Regions from separate parts of the Nocardiopsis yanglingensis genome, predicted to be linked through region 2. Evidence: riboswitches for the same ligand, from Rfam matches in the RefSeq annotation. Region 2 holds a riboswitch; the other holds the start of a gene.
The links. Region 2 has a riboswitch for glycine ahead of ACJ7C5_RS08535 (trimeric intracellular cation channel family protein). Riboswitches for the same ligand answer to the same signal wherever they lie in the genome.
Positions count from the first base shown of each region.

Region 1 (5,848 bases), on a different contig from region 2:
GCAGCGCTGCTTCACGCGTGCTCGATCCAGGCCGGTCAGTCCAGCACCTTGCCGTGCCGCCAGTAGCCCATGAAGGTGATCGCACGGCGGTCCAGCCCGCAATCGCGCACCAGGTGGCGGCGGATCGCCATCACCGCCCCCGCCTCGCCCGCTACCCAGGCATACAGCGGCCCGGCCACGCGGGTATCGGCCTGCTCCCAGAGGATCTGCGTATCGACGTCGATCTCCTCCAGCGCATCGCCGGCAGCCACGCCCGAGGCCGCTGCCAACCGCGCCTGCACCGCCTGCAGCAACGGCTGTCCGTAGGCGGCCTGCCCGCGCGGAAGCCAGACCAGCTCGGCACTGGAGGGCGCCTTCAGGTGCACCGCATCACCGGGCTGCGCCACCTCCAGCAGTGCCAGCGTGCGCGGTGGGTCCACCATGGCCGACAGCTCCTCAAGGATGCCGGCCACCGCAGGCAACGCGGTTTCATCGGCCACCAGCAGCACCTGGCCAATGCCGACCGGCGGTTTCCACTCCCAGCCTTCGCTGCTCTCGGCGCAGTCGGCGTCCGGGGCCAGCAGCACCACACGGTCTCCCGGCCGTGCATGCATGGCCCAGCGCGAAGCGGGCCCGGTCACGCCGTGGATGACGAAATCGACGTCGACCTCGCCCTGCTCGGCGCGTAGCTGGCGGATCGTGTAGGTGCGCATCGGCGGGCGCTGATCATCCGGCAGCGCCCGGTAGCGCGGGTACCAGTCCTCGCCGCTGGGGACCTGCGGCAGGTCCTGGCCGGGCAAGGGGAAGAACACCTTGATGCGCTGGTCCGGGCCTTCGGTCTTCATCCGCGCCACGTCGGCACCAGTGAACACCATGCGGTCCAGGGAAGGGGAGAGAACGCGGCGCTCCTTCAGCGCCACCTCGAACAGGCGGTAGGTCTGCTTCGCAGCCATGGGGGAACCTCATGCAACGACATCGGATTGGCTGGCTGTCGTGCATCCACGCACCGGCTGGCTGGAGTGCCCAGCCTAGTCCGGTGGTTTCCCGTCGCAAGCGCTGCCGGCGTCGCGGCCTGCCCTACCCCTGCACGCTGCTCAGTGACCCGTGCAGACTGCCTGCGCCGCGCGTTCACGTTGGTGTTCCCAGTACCAGAACACAAAACCAGCACCGAAGAAGGCGGCCTGGCCCAGCGCCAGGTGCAGCGGGCTGGCGCTCAGCAGCGGCGATACCACGCCGGCCACCACGGTGCTGATCATCAGCTGCACGAACGCCTGCAGCGACGAGGCCAGGCCGCGCTGGTGCGGGTACATGTCCAGCACCGCCAGCGCCAGGATCGGGAAAATCAGCGCCATGCCCATGCCGCCCAGGAAGATCGGCAGCACCGCCCACGGCAGCACGAACTGCGGGGCCAGCGCCACGTAGCCGACGTTCAGGAGCACCGACAGCGCGCACAGGACGAAACCGATGGCGACCTGGCGGGTGGGCGTGGTGTGCCCGGCCATGCGCCCGGACAGGAACGAGCCGGTGGTCATGCCGCCGATGGTGGGGATGAACAGCCAGGCGAAGCCGCCCTCGCCCAGATGCAGGTGCTGCATCACGAACACCGGCGCCGAGGAGATGTACAGGAAGATGCCACCGAAGCCGATGCTGCCGGCCAGCGCCAGGCGCAGGAAGCGCGGGTTGAAGCCGATGCGCAGGTAATCACGCATCAACGTGCGCGGCGACAACGGCACCCGTGCCTCCACCGGATGGGTTTCCGGCAGATAGCGTGCGGTCGCCGCCAGCAGCACCAGCGCGAACACCACCAGGAACCAGAAGATCAGTGGCCAGCCGGCGCCGCTGAGCAGGATCCAGCCGCCGATGATCGGTGCGATCGCCGGGGCGATGCCGAACAGCATCGACACCTGGCTCATCAGGCGCTGCGCGTCGTGGCCATGGTAGAGATCGCGGATCACCGCACGACCGACGATCATGCCGACACCTGCCGACAGGCCCTGCAGCGCGCGGAACGCAAGCAGCGTGGTCAGGTCGGTGGACAGCGCACAGCCAACCGAAGCGCCGACGAACACCACCAGGCCGCCGAGGATCACCCACTTGCGGCCCCAGGCATCGGACAGCGGGCCATGCGCCAGGCTCATCAGGCCATAGAACAGCAGGTACACGCTGATGGTCTGCTGCACCGCCACCTCGTCCACCGCCAGGCGCTGGGCCAGCTGCGGGAACGCCGGAAAGATGGTGTCGATCGAGAACGGACCGAACATGGCCAGGCCGGCGAGCAGCAGGGCCATGCGACGGGTGGAGGGAGCAACAGCGGCGGTCATGGGGAGGGCGTCCGGCAGGGCCATGCGCGGCACGCACGGCGGGCGCCGGTCCCCTTCTGCAGGGACGGCGCCAGATGAATTGGGGTATCCGCCCATCATAGGTGGGGATTGCGCCCGATGCCATGCAGCGGTGCACAAAACGCACGGCCGGGCCATCGGCCATTCAGGCGCGGTGGCCGTGCCTGGAGGCGGCCGGCGGGCCCGCAACGGGCTATAATCAGCGGGCAACACGGTGGGAGAAGCGGAACACCGCTGCCGAAGGCGCAACGCCCGTAATCGCTCAGGCCCGATACCACCCGTAACAGAACTCTGGAGAGACCGGTTCGATCCGGCGCCGAAGGGGCACGAAGCTGCGGTTCGCTGCGCTTCCAAACTCTCAGGCAAAAGGACAGAGGGGCGCCCCGCAGACCGCCGACCGGCGGCTTGTGCCCGTGCGTGTGCCCTTTCCTGACGGATCCTTCGCCATGTCCCAGAACACCCCTTCCCTGCGTGAGCTCGAGCACCACAATGCGTTCGTCGAGCGCCACATCGGCCCCAACGACGCCGAGATCGCGCAGATGCTCGATGTCGTCGGCCACGCGTCGCTGGATGGCATGACCGATGCCATCGTGCCGGCCAAGATCAAGTCGCCGGCGCCGCTGGCGCTGCCGGAGTCGATGACCGAAGTGCAGGCACTGGCGAAGATCCGTGCGATCGCCGACAAGAACACCGTGCTGCGCAGCTTCATCGGCCAGGGCTACTACGGCACCCACACGCCGAACGTGATCCTGCGCAACATCCTGGAAAACCCAGCCTGGTACACCGCCTACACCCCGTACCAGGCGGAAATCTCGCAGGGCCGCATGGAAGCGCTGATCAACTTCCAGACCCTGTGCGCCGACCTCACCGGCATGGAAATCGCCAACGCCTCGCTGCTGGACGAAGCCACTGCCGCCGCCGAAGCGATGACCCTGGCCAAGCGTTCGGCCAAGTCGAAGTCGGACACCTTCTTCGTGCACGACGCCGTGCACCCGCAGACGCTGGAACTGCTGCGCACCCGCGCCGAGCCCATGGGCATCGTGCTGCGCGTCGGCACTCCGGCCGAAGCGCTGGAAGCGGAAGCCTTCGGCCTGCTGCTGCAGTATCCGGATACCTTCGGCCAGGTCGGCGACTACAAGGCGCTGGTCGATGCCGTGCACGCGCGCGGCGGCCTGGTGGCCGTGGCCACCGACCTGCTGGCCCTCACCCTGCTGGCAGCCCCCGGCGAATGGGGCGCGGACATCGTGGTCGGCAACAGCCAGCGTTTCGGCGTGCCGTTCGGCTTCGGTGGCCCGCACGCGGCCTTCATGGCCTGCCGCGATGCCTACAAGCGCTCGATGCCGGGCCGCCTGATCGGCGTCTCGGTCGATGCCCAGGGCAACCCGGCCTACCGCCTGACCCTGCAGACCCGCGAGCAGCACATCCGCCGCGAGAAGGCCACGTCCAACATCTGTACCGCACAGGTGCTGCTGGCGGTGATGGCGTCGATGTATGCCGTCTACCACGGCCCGGAAGGCCTGACCCGCATCGCCCGCCGCACCCATCGCCTGGCCTCGATCCTGGCCGCCGCGCTGCGCAACGCCGGTGTGCAGGTCGGTGGAGACTTCTTCGACACCCTGCATGTCACCGGCGTGCACGCCGATGAGATCCATGCCAAGGCCCGCGCCGCCGGCTACAACCTGCGCGCGATCGACAGCGACTCGGTCGGCATCAGCCTGGACGAAACCACCACCCGCGCCGACATCGTTGCCGTGGCTGCCGTGTTCGGTGCCACGCTGGATGTCGATGCGCTGGATGCCCGCACCGCCGATGCGCTGCCGGCCGGCCTGCTGCGCCAGTCCGCGTTCCTGACCCACCCGGTGTTCAACACCCACCACAGCGAGCACGAACTGCTGCGCTACCTTCGCTCACTGGCCGACAAGGACCTGGCGATGGACCGCACGATGATCCCGCTGGGCTCGTGCACCATGAAGCTCAACGCCACCGCCGAGATGATCCCGGTGACCTGGCCGGAGTTCTCGCAGATCCATCCGCTGGTGCCGGCCGACCAGGCGCTGGGTTACAAGGAACTGATCGACACGCTGGAAGCGATGCTGGTGGAATGCACCGGCTACGACGCAGTCAGCCTGCAGCCGAACTCCGGCGCGCAGGGCGAGTACGCCGGCCTGCTGGCGATCCGCGCCTACCACCGCTCGCGCGGTGAGGAACATCGCGATATCTGCCTGATTCCGGACTCGGCGCACGGCACCAACCCGGCCTCGGCACAGATGTGCGGCATGAAGGTGGTGGTCACCAAGACCGATGCCAACGGCAACGTCGATGTCGAGGACATCCGCCTCAATGCCGAAAAGTACAGCGACCGCCTGGCCGCGATCATGATGACCTACCCGTCCACGCACGGCGTGTTCGAGGAAGAGGTGGTGGAGATCTGCGAGATCATCCACAAGCACGGCGGCCAGGTGTACACCGACGGCGCCAACATGAACGCCCTGGTCGGCGTGGCCAAGCCGGGCAAGTGGGGTTCGGACGTTTCGCACCTGAACCTGCACAAGACCTTCTGCATCCCCCACGGCGGTGGCGGCCCGGGCGTCGGTCCGTGTGCGGTCAAGGAGCACCTGGCCCCGTTCCTGCCCGGCAAGCTGGGTGACCACGGCCCGGTCGGCATGGTCAGCGCAGCCAGCTTCGGCAGCGCCTCGATCCTGCCGATCAGCTGGATGTACATCGCGATGATGGGCCGCGATGGCCTGCGCAAGGCCACCCAGGTCGCGCAGCTCAACGCCAACTACATCGCCAAGCGCCTGGCTCCGCACTTCAAGACTCTGTATACCGGCCGCAACGGCCTGGTGGCGCACGAGTGCATCCTGGACGTGCGCCCGCTGGAAAAGACCAGCGGCATCGGTGCCGAGGACGTGGCCAAGCGCCTGATCGACTTCGGCTTCCATGCCCCGACCCTGAGCTTCCCGGTGGCCGGCACGCTGATGGTGGAGCCGACCGAGAGCGAATCGCTGCACGAACTGGATCGCTTCATCAACGCGATGATCCAGATCCGCGAGGAAATCACTGCGATCGAAGACGGCCGCCTGGATCGCGAGGACAACCCGCTGAAGAACGCACCGCACACTGCCACCGCAGTGACCGCGAGCGAGTGGACCCACGCCTACCCGCGCGAACTTGCCGCCTTCCCGCTGGCCAGCCTGAAGCAGAGCAAGTACTGGCCGCCGGTGGCGCGTGTGGACAACGTGTACGGCGACAAGAACGTGATGTGCGCCTGCATCCCGGTCGATGCCTACAAGGATGATGAAGTCGAGGCTTGATTCCTCACTGCATTGGTAAAGAAAACGGCCCGCGCAAGCGGGCCGTTTTCATAAGGGCGTGTGGACCAAGGTCCACACCCACACACATCCGATCACGGGTCCGGCATCTGGCCCAGGCTCAACTGCCACGACACGCCGAAGCGGTCCTGCACCCAGCCGTAGCGGTTGCTGAATTCGTAATCGCCCACCGGCATCAACCAATGCCCGCCCTCGCCC
Region 1 covers NZ_JBJNRH010000009.1:190,763-196,610, reverse strand. The annotation lists gene ACJ7C5_RS13855 (siderophore-interacting protein) at 36-932, opposite strand; gene ACJ7C5_RS13850 (multidrug effflux MFS transporter) at 1,074-2,300, opposite strand; glycine riboswitch at 2,600-2,702, shown strand; gene gcvP (aminomethyl-transferring glycine dehydrogenase) at 2,765-5,632, shown strand; gene ACJ7C5_RS13840 (VOC family protein) at 5,725-5,848, opposite strand, start outside.
Region 1: linked by a shared signal. The riboswitch ahead of gcvP (aminomethyl-transferring glycine dehydrogenase) and the one ahead of ACJ7C5_RS08535 (trimeric intracellular cation channel family protein) in region 2 are both predicted to bind glycine.

Region 2 (5,848 bases):
GCGTTCTTCGCGGTCCCAGGTTTCCACTGCCAGCGCCGGTTGTGCCTGCACGGCATCGAGCAGCGCGGGCAGCTCGGGTTCGGGCACGGTGAACAGCACGCTGATCGGAGCGGTCTGCGCCAGCGTCACCAGGCCTTCGGCATCGCTGGCACGCACCAGGTTGCCCACGTCCAGCCGGCGCAGCCCGACGCGGCCACTGACCGGGGCGACGATGCGGGTGTACTGCAGCTGCAGGCGCGCTTCGTCAACAGACGCCTGATCGCTGAGGCGGCGGCCCTGCAGCTGGCGCACCTTGCTCTGCTGGTCGCTCAGTTCCTGCCCGGACACGTAGTTCTGCTTCTGCAGTTCGCGGTAGCGCTGCAGCTGGCGTTCGGCGTTTTCCAGCTCGGCCAGATTCTGCTGCTGGGTACCCTGGGCCTGTGCCAGCTTCACCTCATACGGACGTGGGTCGATCTGCGCCAGCAGGTCGCCGGCTTTCACCTGTTGGCCTTCCTGGAAGTGCAGGCGCAGCAGCTCGCCATCCACGCGGCTGCGTACCACCACACTGTGCAGGGGGGTGACCGTACCGACCGCCTTCAGGCGCAGCACCAGCGGCTCGGCGCTGGCACGCGCCACGCGTACCGGCACCGTCTTGCCCGACGCATCGTCGCTGCTGCCGGCGCCATTCCGGGGCCAGAGCCACCACGCCAGAAGGGCGACGAGGGCGATGGCCAGCACCGCCCACAGCGGGCGGGCACGACGGAAACGGGAATTTTCGGCGACAGACATGGGGCATCCTGCGCCCTGCGCGCGCAGGGACATGCGGGCCCGTCGGTGCGTTCACGGCATCACGGGCAGCGGGGAGGGAGTGTCTGGCGGGGCCGCGGGCGCGGCGTGGCTGGATGCCGTCGCAGCAGCGACGGGGCGACAATGGTAGCCAATCACCCCGGCCAATGCCGCATGACCAACGTCATGCAACGCAAGCGGTAGTGGCGGGGGGGGGGGGGGGCCCCCCCCCGCCGGGGGGGGGGGGGGGGGGGGGGGGGGGCGGGGGGCGCGCCCCCGGTAGTGGGGGGGGGGGGGGGGGGGGGGGGGGGCGGCCCCCCGCCCGGCACTACCGTCAAGCAATCAATGCACTTCGTCGTGATAGACGAACTTCGGCATTTCCCAGCGGTAATGGATCGCCAGCAGGCGCAGCGCGAAGCCACCGCCGAGGCAGCACAGGATCGCGGTAGCGTCGGCCACGCCCCAGTGCAGCAGCAACAGGTAGGCCGCGCCGGTCAGCAGCGCGATGATCGCGTACAGCTCTTTCTGGAAGATCAGCGGCACCTCGTTGCAGAGGATGTCGCGCAGCACGCCGCCGAAGGCGCCGGTCAGCATGCCGGCAATCAGCACGATCGGCATGGCATGGCCGGCCTCACGTGCGATCGAGCAGCCGATCAGGGTGAAGGCGATCAGGCCCAGGCCATCGAGTACCAGGAAGGTGCGTCGGAAGTGGTGCATCCAGCGTGCGACCCAGGTGGCGATCAGCGCCGCACACACGGTGAAGCCCAGGTACTCGGGATGCTTCACCCAGCCCAGCGGGTAGTGGCCGAGCAGGATGTCGCGCAGCGAACCACCACCGAGGGCGGTGACGCAGGCGATCATGACCACGCCGAACAGGTCCATGCGGCGGCGGCCGGCGGACAGCGCGCCGGTCATGGCTTCGGCGGAAATGGCGATCAGGTAGATGATGGACAACAGCATGGGGCAGGCTCCGGGCGCGGTGGGGCCGGCCATGCGCATATACCGCCACTGCCTGCGCAATGACGGGATGACGATGACCGGTGCCGCTCCCGCTGTCCTTTTGCCTGAGAGTTCAGCGGCGTTGGCCGCGTGCCCCTTCGGCGGATCGTCCCGGGCGTGCCCGGTGACCTCTCTCCAGCTCGGCGAGTCGAATGCATGGTTGGTGGGATTCCAGCCCACCGGCCTGAGCGATCATGGGAGCCTGCGCCTTCGGCGGGCGCCAGCGCGGCGCCTCTCTCCTGCATTCGGCCGCCAGTATATCCGCTGCAGTGCAGCACGGCATAATCCGGCCATGGCCCCGTCCCTCCGCCCCTGGTTCCTGTACCTGCTCGAATGCCGCGATGGCAGCTATTACGCCGGCATCAGCACCGACGTGGACGCGCGTTTCGCTGCCCACCAGGCCGGCAAGGGCGCGCGCTACACCCGGGCGCGGCCGCCGCTGCGCGTGCTGGCCGTACGCGAGTACCCGGACCGGGCTGCCGCCTCGCGGGCCGAGTGGCAGCTCAAGCAACAGCCGCGCGAACGCAAGCTGGCCTGGTTGCAGGCGCCAGCCGAAACGCTTCTGTAGATCCACGCCCACGCTCGGCTCCGGCCTGCCGACAGCGCCGGTCCCAGTAGAGCCACGCCATGCGTGGATGGGCTGCCCGGCCCATGCGATGATCGCTCCGCGCCCAGAGCCGGAGACCCGGATGTCCACGATTGCCCTGCTGTTCGCTCTCTCCGCAGCAACGAGCCCCGCTGCCGACCCGGCCACGATCGCGGCCATCGAAGCCACCTGCCACGACTACGTCGACGGCCAGCTGGAAGCCGACCCGCAGCGCGTCGCCCGCTCCCTGCACCCGGACCTGGCCAAGCGCGCGGTGCTCGGCGATACACCCGACGAACGCCTGGGCCTGCGCCGCATGTCGAAGGAAGAGCTGGTCGCGTTGACGAAGCAGGGCGCGCTGAAGACCCCGAAGGATCAATGGGACCGCCGCTGCACCGTGCTGGACGTGACCGGCAACGCCGCCTCGGTGCGGCTGGAAACCCCGTGGTTCGTCGATTACTTCCACATGGGGCGCTTCGACCAGCGCTGGGTCATCGTCAACGCGCTGTGGTACCCGAAACCGAAGGCGCCGTAGAGCGATGCGTGCCGCGGGGAAAGCATGGCTGTCAGTCATCGTGTTGGTCGCCGGCATCGCACTGCTGCCTGGCCTGCTGTACCTGCTCGGGCTGGCATTGGTGAAAGGCCGGCCGAAGCCGGCGGACCGCGCGCCCAGCGGTGTGGCTGCGTGCAGCAGTGAACCACGGGCGGCATACCAGCCGATGAACCCCTGGCGCTTCGCCGCGCAGTTCTTCGACAAGGAAGTGATGCAGAAGAAGGTGCCTGAAGTGGAGCGGGAGGCCTTCTGGATTGCCCGACGCCACCTGTGGCGACAGCCTCGGCACGGCATGCTGCGCTGGCATCTGAGCAGCACCGCGTTGACGATCTGGATCACCCGGCATTGGAGTACCGCGCAGATTGCCGATACCGCAAGGAAGGAGGATTTCTGCCGCACCTGGTCGAAACGGCGGGTGCCAGGTGGTCCGATGAGGCAGTAGGGCCACGCCATGCGTGGATGAGCTCCATGCGGCCTGCACAGACATCCATCCACGCATGGCGTGGATCTACTCCCAGGCAGAGAACCCGTGTCCGTCTTCGGCCCTAGCGCCTCGGCCGCCGGTCTTCCTGATCATCACCGAAGATGATGCGCGCGCTGCGCTGGTAGCTCCAGTACGCCACGGCCCAGTTCAGCAGCACCACGATGCGGTTGCGGAAGCCGATCAGGAAGAACACGTGCGCGGCCAGCCAGAACCACCAGGCCAGCACGCCGGAAAGCTGCAGCCGGCCCAGGTGCACGATCGCGGCCATGCGGCCGATGGTGGCCAGGTTGCCGAAGTCGGCGTACTTGAACGGCCCCGGTGCGGCCTTGCCATGCAGGCGCGCGCGGATCACCTCGGCCACGTACTTGCCCATCTGCTTGGCGGCAGGGGCCACGCCGGGTACCGGCTTGCCGTTGGCCTGGTTCAGTGCGGCCAGATCGCCGGCCACGAACAGTTCCGGGTGGCCGGGCAGGGTGAGATCGGGTTGCACCTGCACGCGGCCGGCGCGGTCCAGCGGCACGTCCAGGGTGCGCGCCAGCGGTGAAGCGGCCACACCGGCGGCCCAGACCACCGTGCGTGCCGGCACGAACTGCTCACCGAGCTTGAAGCCCTGGCTGTCGATGTCGCTCACCGGGGTACCCGTCAGCACTTCCACGCCCAGTTTTTCCAGCTGCCGGCGTGCTTTCAGCGAAAGCACTTCCGGGAACGAAGACAACACGCGTGGGCCAGCTTCGACCAGCCGCACCTTGGCGCTGGCCGGGTCGATGTGGCGGAACTCGTTGCGCAGCGTATGCCGCGCGATCTCGGCCAGAGTGCCGGCCAGTTCGACGCCGGTAGGTCCACCACCCACCACGGCAAAGCTCAGCCATGCGGCCTTCTTCGCCGGGTCCGGTTCGGCCTCGGCGCGCTCGAAGGCCAGCAGCAGCTTGCGGCGCAATGCGATGGCATCGTCCAGCGTCTTCAGGCCCGGGGCATCATCGGCCCACTGGTCGTTGCCGAAGTAGGCGTGGGTGGCGCCGGTAGCCAACAGCAGGCTGTCGTAGTCCAGCGTGCTGCCATCGGCCATGCGGATCTGCCGGGCCTGCTTGTCGATGGTCACCACTTCGCCGAGGCGGACTTCCACATTGCGCTGGTGGCCGAGGATGTGGCGCAGCGGTGCGGCGATATCCGGCGCGGACAGGCCGGCGGTGGCCACCTGGTACAGCAGCGGCTGGAACAGGTGATGGTTGCGGCGGTCGACCAGGGTGATGCGTATGCGCTCGCGGGCCAGGGCACGGGTGGCCCAGAGACCGGCAAAACCGCCGCCGACAACAACCAGGTGGGGAACGCGCTCGCGACTCATCGACTCACTCCAGTGGGGGCATGGGGGAAGCGCCTGGCATCTTCGCATGATGGCCCCCTGTCACGTCAGCGCCCGCATGGATCGGCGATACTCGGGTTCAGGCAACGGCCCGTGAGGAGCCCATGAGCGAACCGGAAAAGCGCATCGCCCTGTTGATCGACGCCGACAATGCGCCGGCATCGAAGATCGACGAGGTCCTGGCCGAAGTCGCCCGCTACGGCGTGGCCAACGTTCGCCGTGCTTACGGCAACTGGAAGAGCCCGCGGTTGAAGGGCTGGGAAGCGGTGCTGCACGAGTACGCGATCCGCCCGATCCAGCAGTTCGCCTACAGCAAGGGCAAGAATGCTTCAGACATGGCGATGGTGATCGACGCCATGGACCTGCTGTACGCGCGCAATCTCGATGGCTTCGCCATCGTGTCCAGCGATGCCGATTTCACCCCCATGGTGATGCGCCTGCTGACCGACGGCGTGAAGGTCTATGGCTTCGGGGAGAAGAAAACCCCGGAGCCGTTCGTCAACGCGTGCTCGAAGTTCACCTACCTGGAAGCGCTGGGCCAGACCCATGCCAGCGTGCCGGATGCCGAACAGGCCTCCAGCGAACAGGCATCGAACGAGCCCGTGGCCAACGACGATGCCCGGCCACGCAAGAGCGGTGCGGAAATGCGCAGTGACACCCGGCTGGTGAAGATGCTGCGCCGCGCGGTGTCCTCGGCCGAGGGCGAGGATGGCTGGTCGCATCTGGGGCCGGTTGGCAGCCAGATCGGCAACCAGGCTTCGTTCGATCCGCGCAACTACGGTTACGGCAAGCTCAGTGACCTGCTGGCGGCGATCGGCCTGTTCGAGCTGAAGAAGGACGGCAAGTCGTCCTACGTACGCGCGTTGCCGAAAAAGAACCGGTAGTGCCGGCCGCTGGCCGGCAGCGCGCAGGTGCCCGATTCCACATCGGCCACCCACACACCCACTCCGATCAGGCGTATCGTTGCCGCTCGCATTGCCAGCAAGGAAAAAACCCGCATGTTGAAGATCTGGGGCCGCCGCAATTCCAGTAACGTCCGCAAGGTGCTGTGGTGCGCCGAGGAGATCGGCCTGCCGTATGAATCCATCGAAGTCGGTGGCA
Region 2 covers NZ_JBJNRH010000004.1:206,432-212,279, forward strand. The annotation lists gene ACJ7C5_RS08530 (MdtA/MuxA family multidrug efflux RND transporter periplasmic adaptor subunit) at 1-768, opposite strand, end outside; gene ACJ7C5_RS08535 (trimeric intracellular cation channel family protein) at 1,108-1,725, opposite strand; glycine riboswitch at 1,810-1,913, opposite strand; glycine riboswitch at 1,927-2,016, opposite strand; gene ACJ7C5_RS08540 (GIY-YIG nuclease family protein) at 2,057-2,332, shown strand; gene ACJ7C5_RS08545 (nuclear transport factor 2 family protein) at 2,454-2,885, shown strand; gene ACJ7C5_RS08550 (hypothetical protein) at 2,890-3,345, shown strand; gene ACJ7C5_RS08555 (NAD(P)/FAD-dependent oxidoreductase) at 3,449-4,729, opposite strand; gene ACJ7C5_RS08560 (NYN domain-containing protein) at 4,852-5,631, shown strand; gene ACJ7C5_RS08565 (glutathione S-transferase family protein) at 5,746-5,848, shown strand, end outside.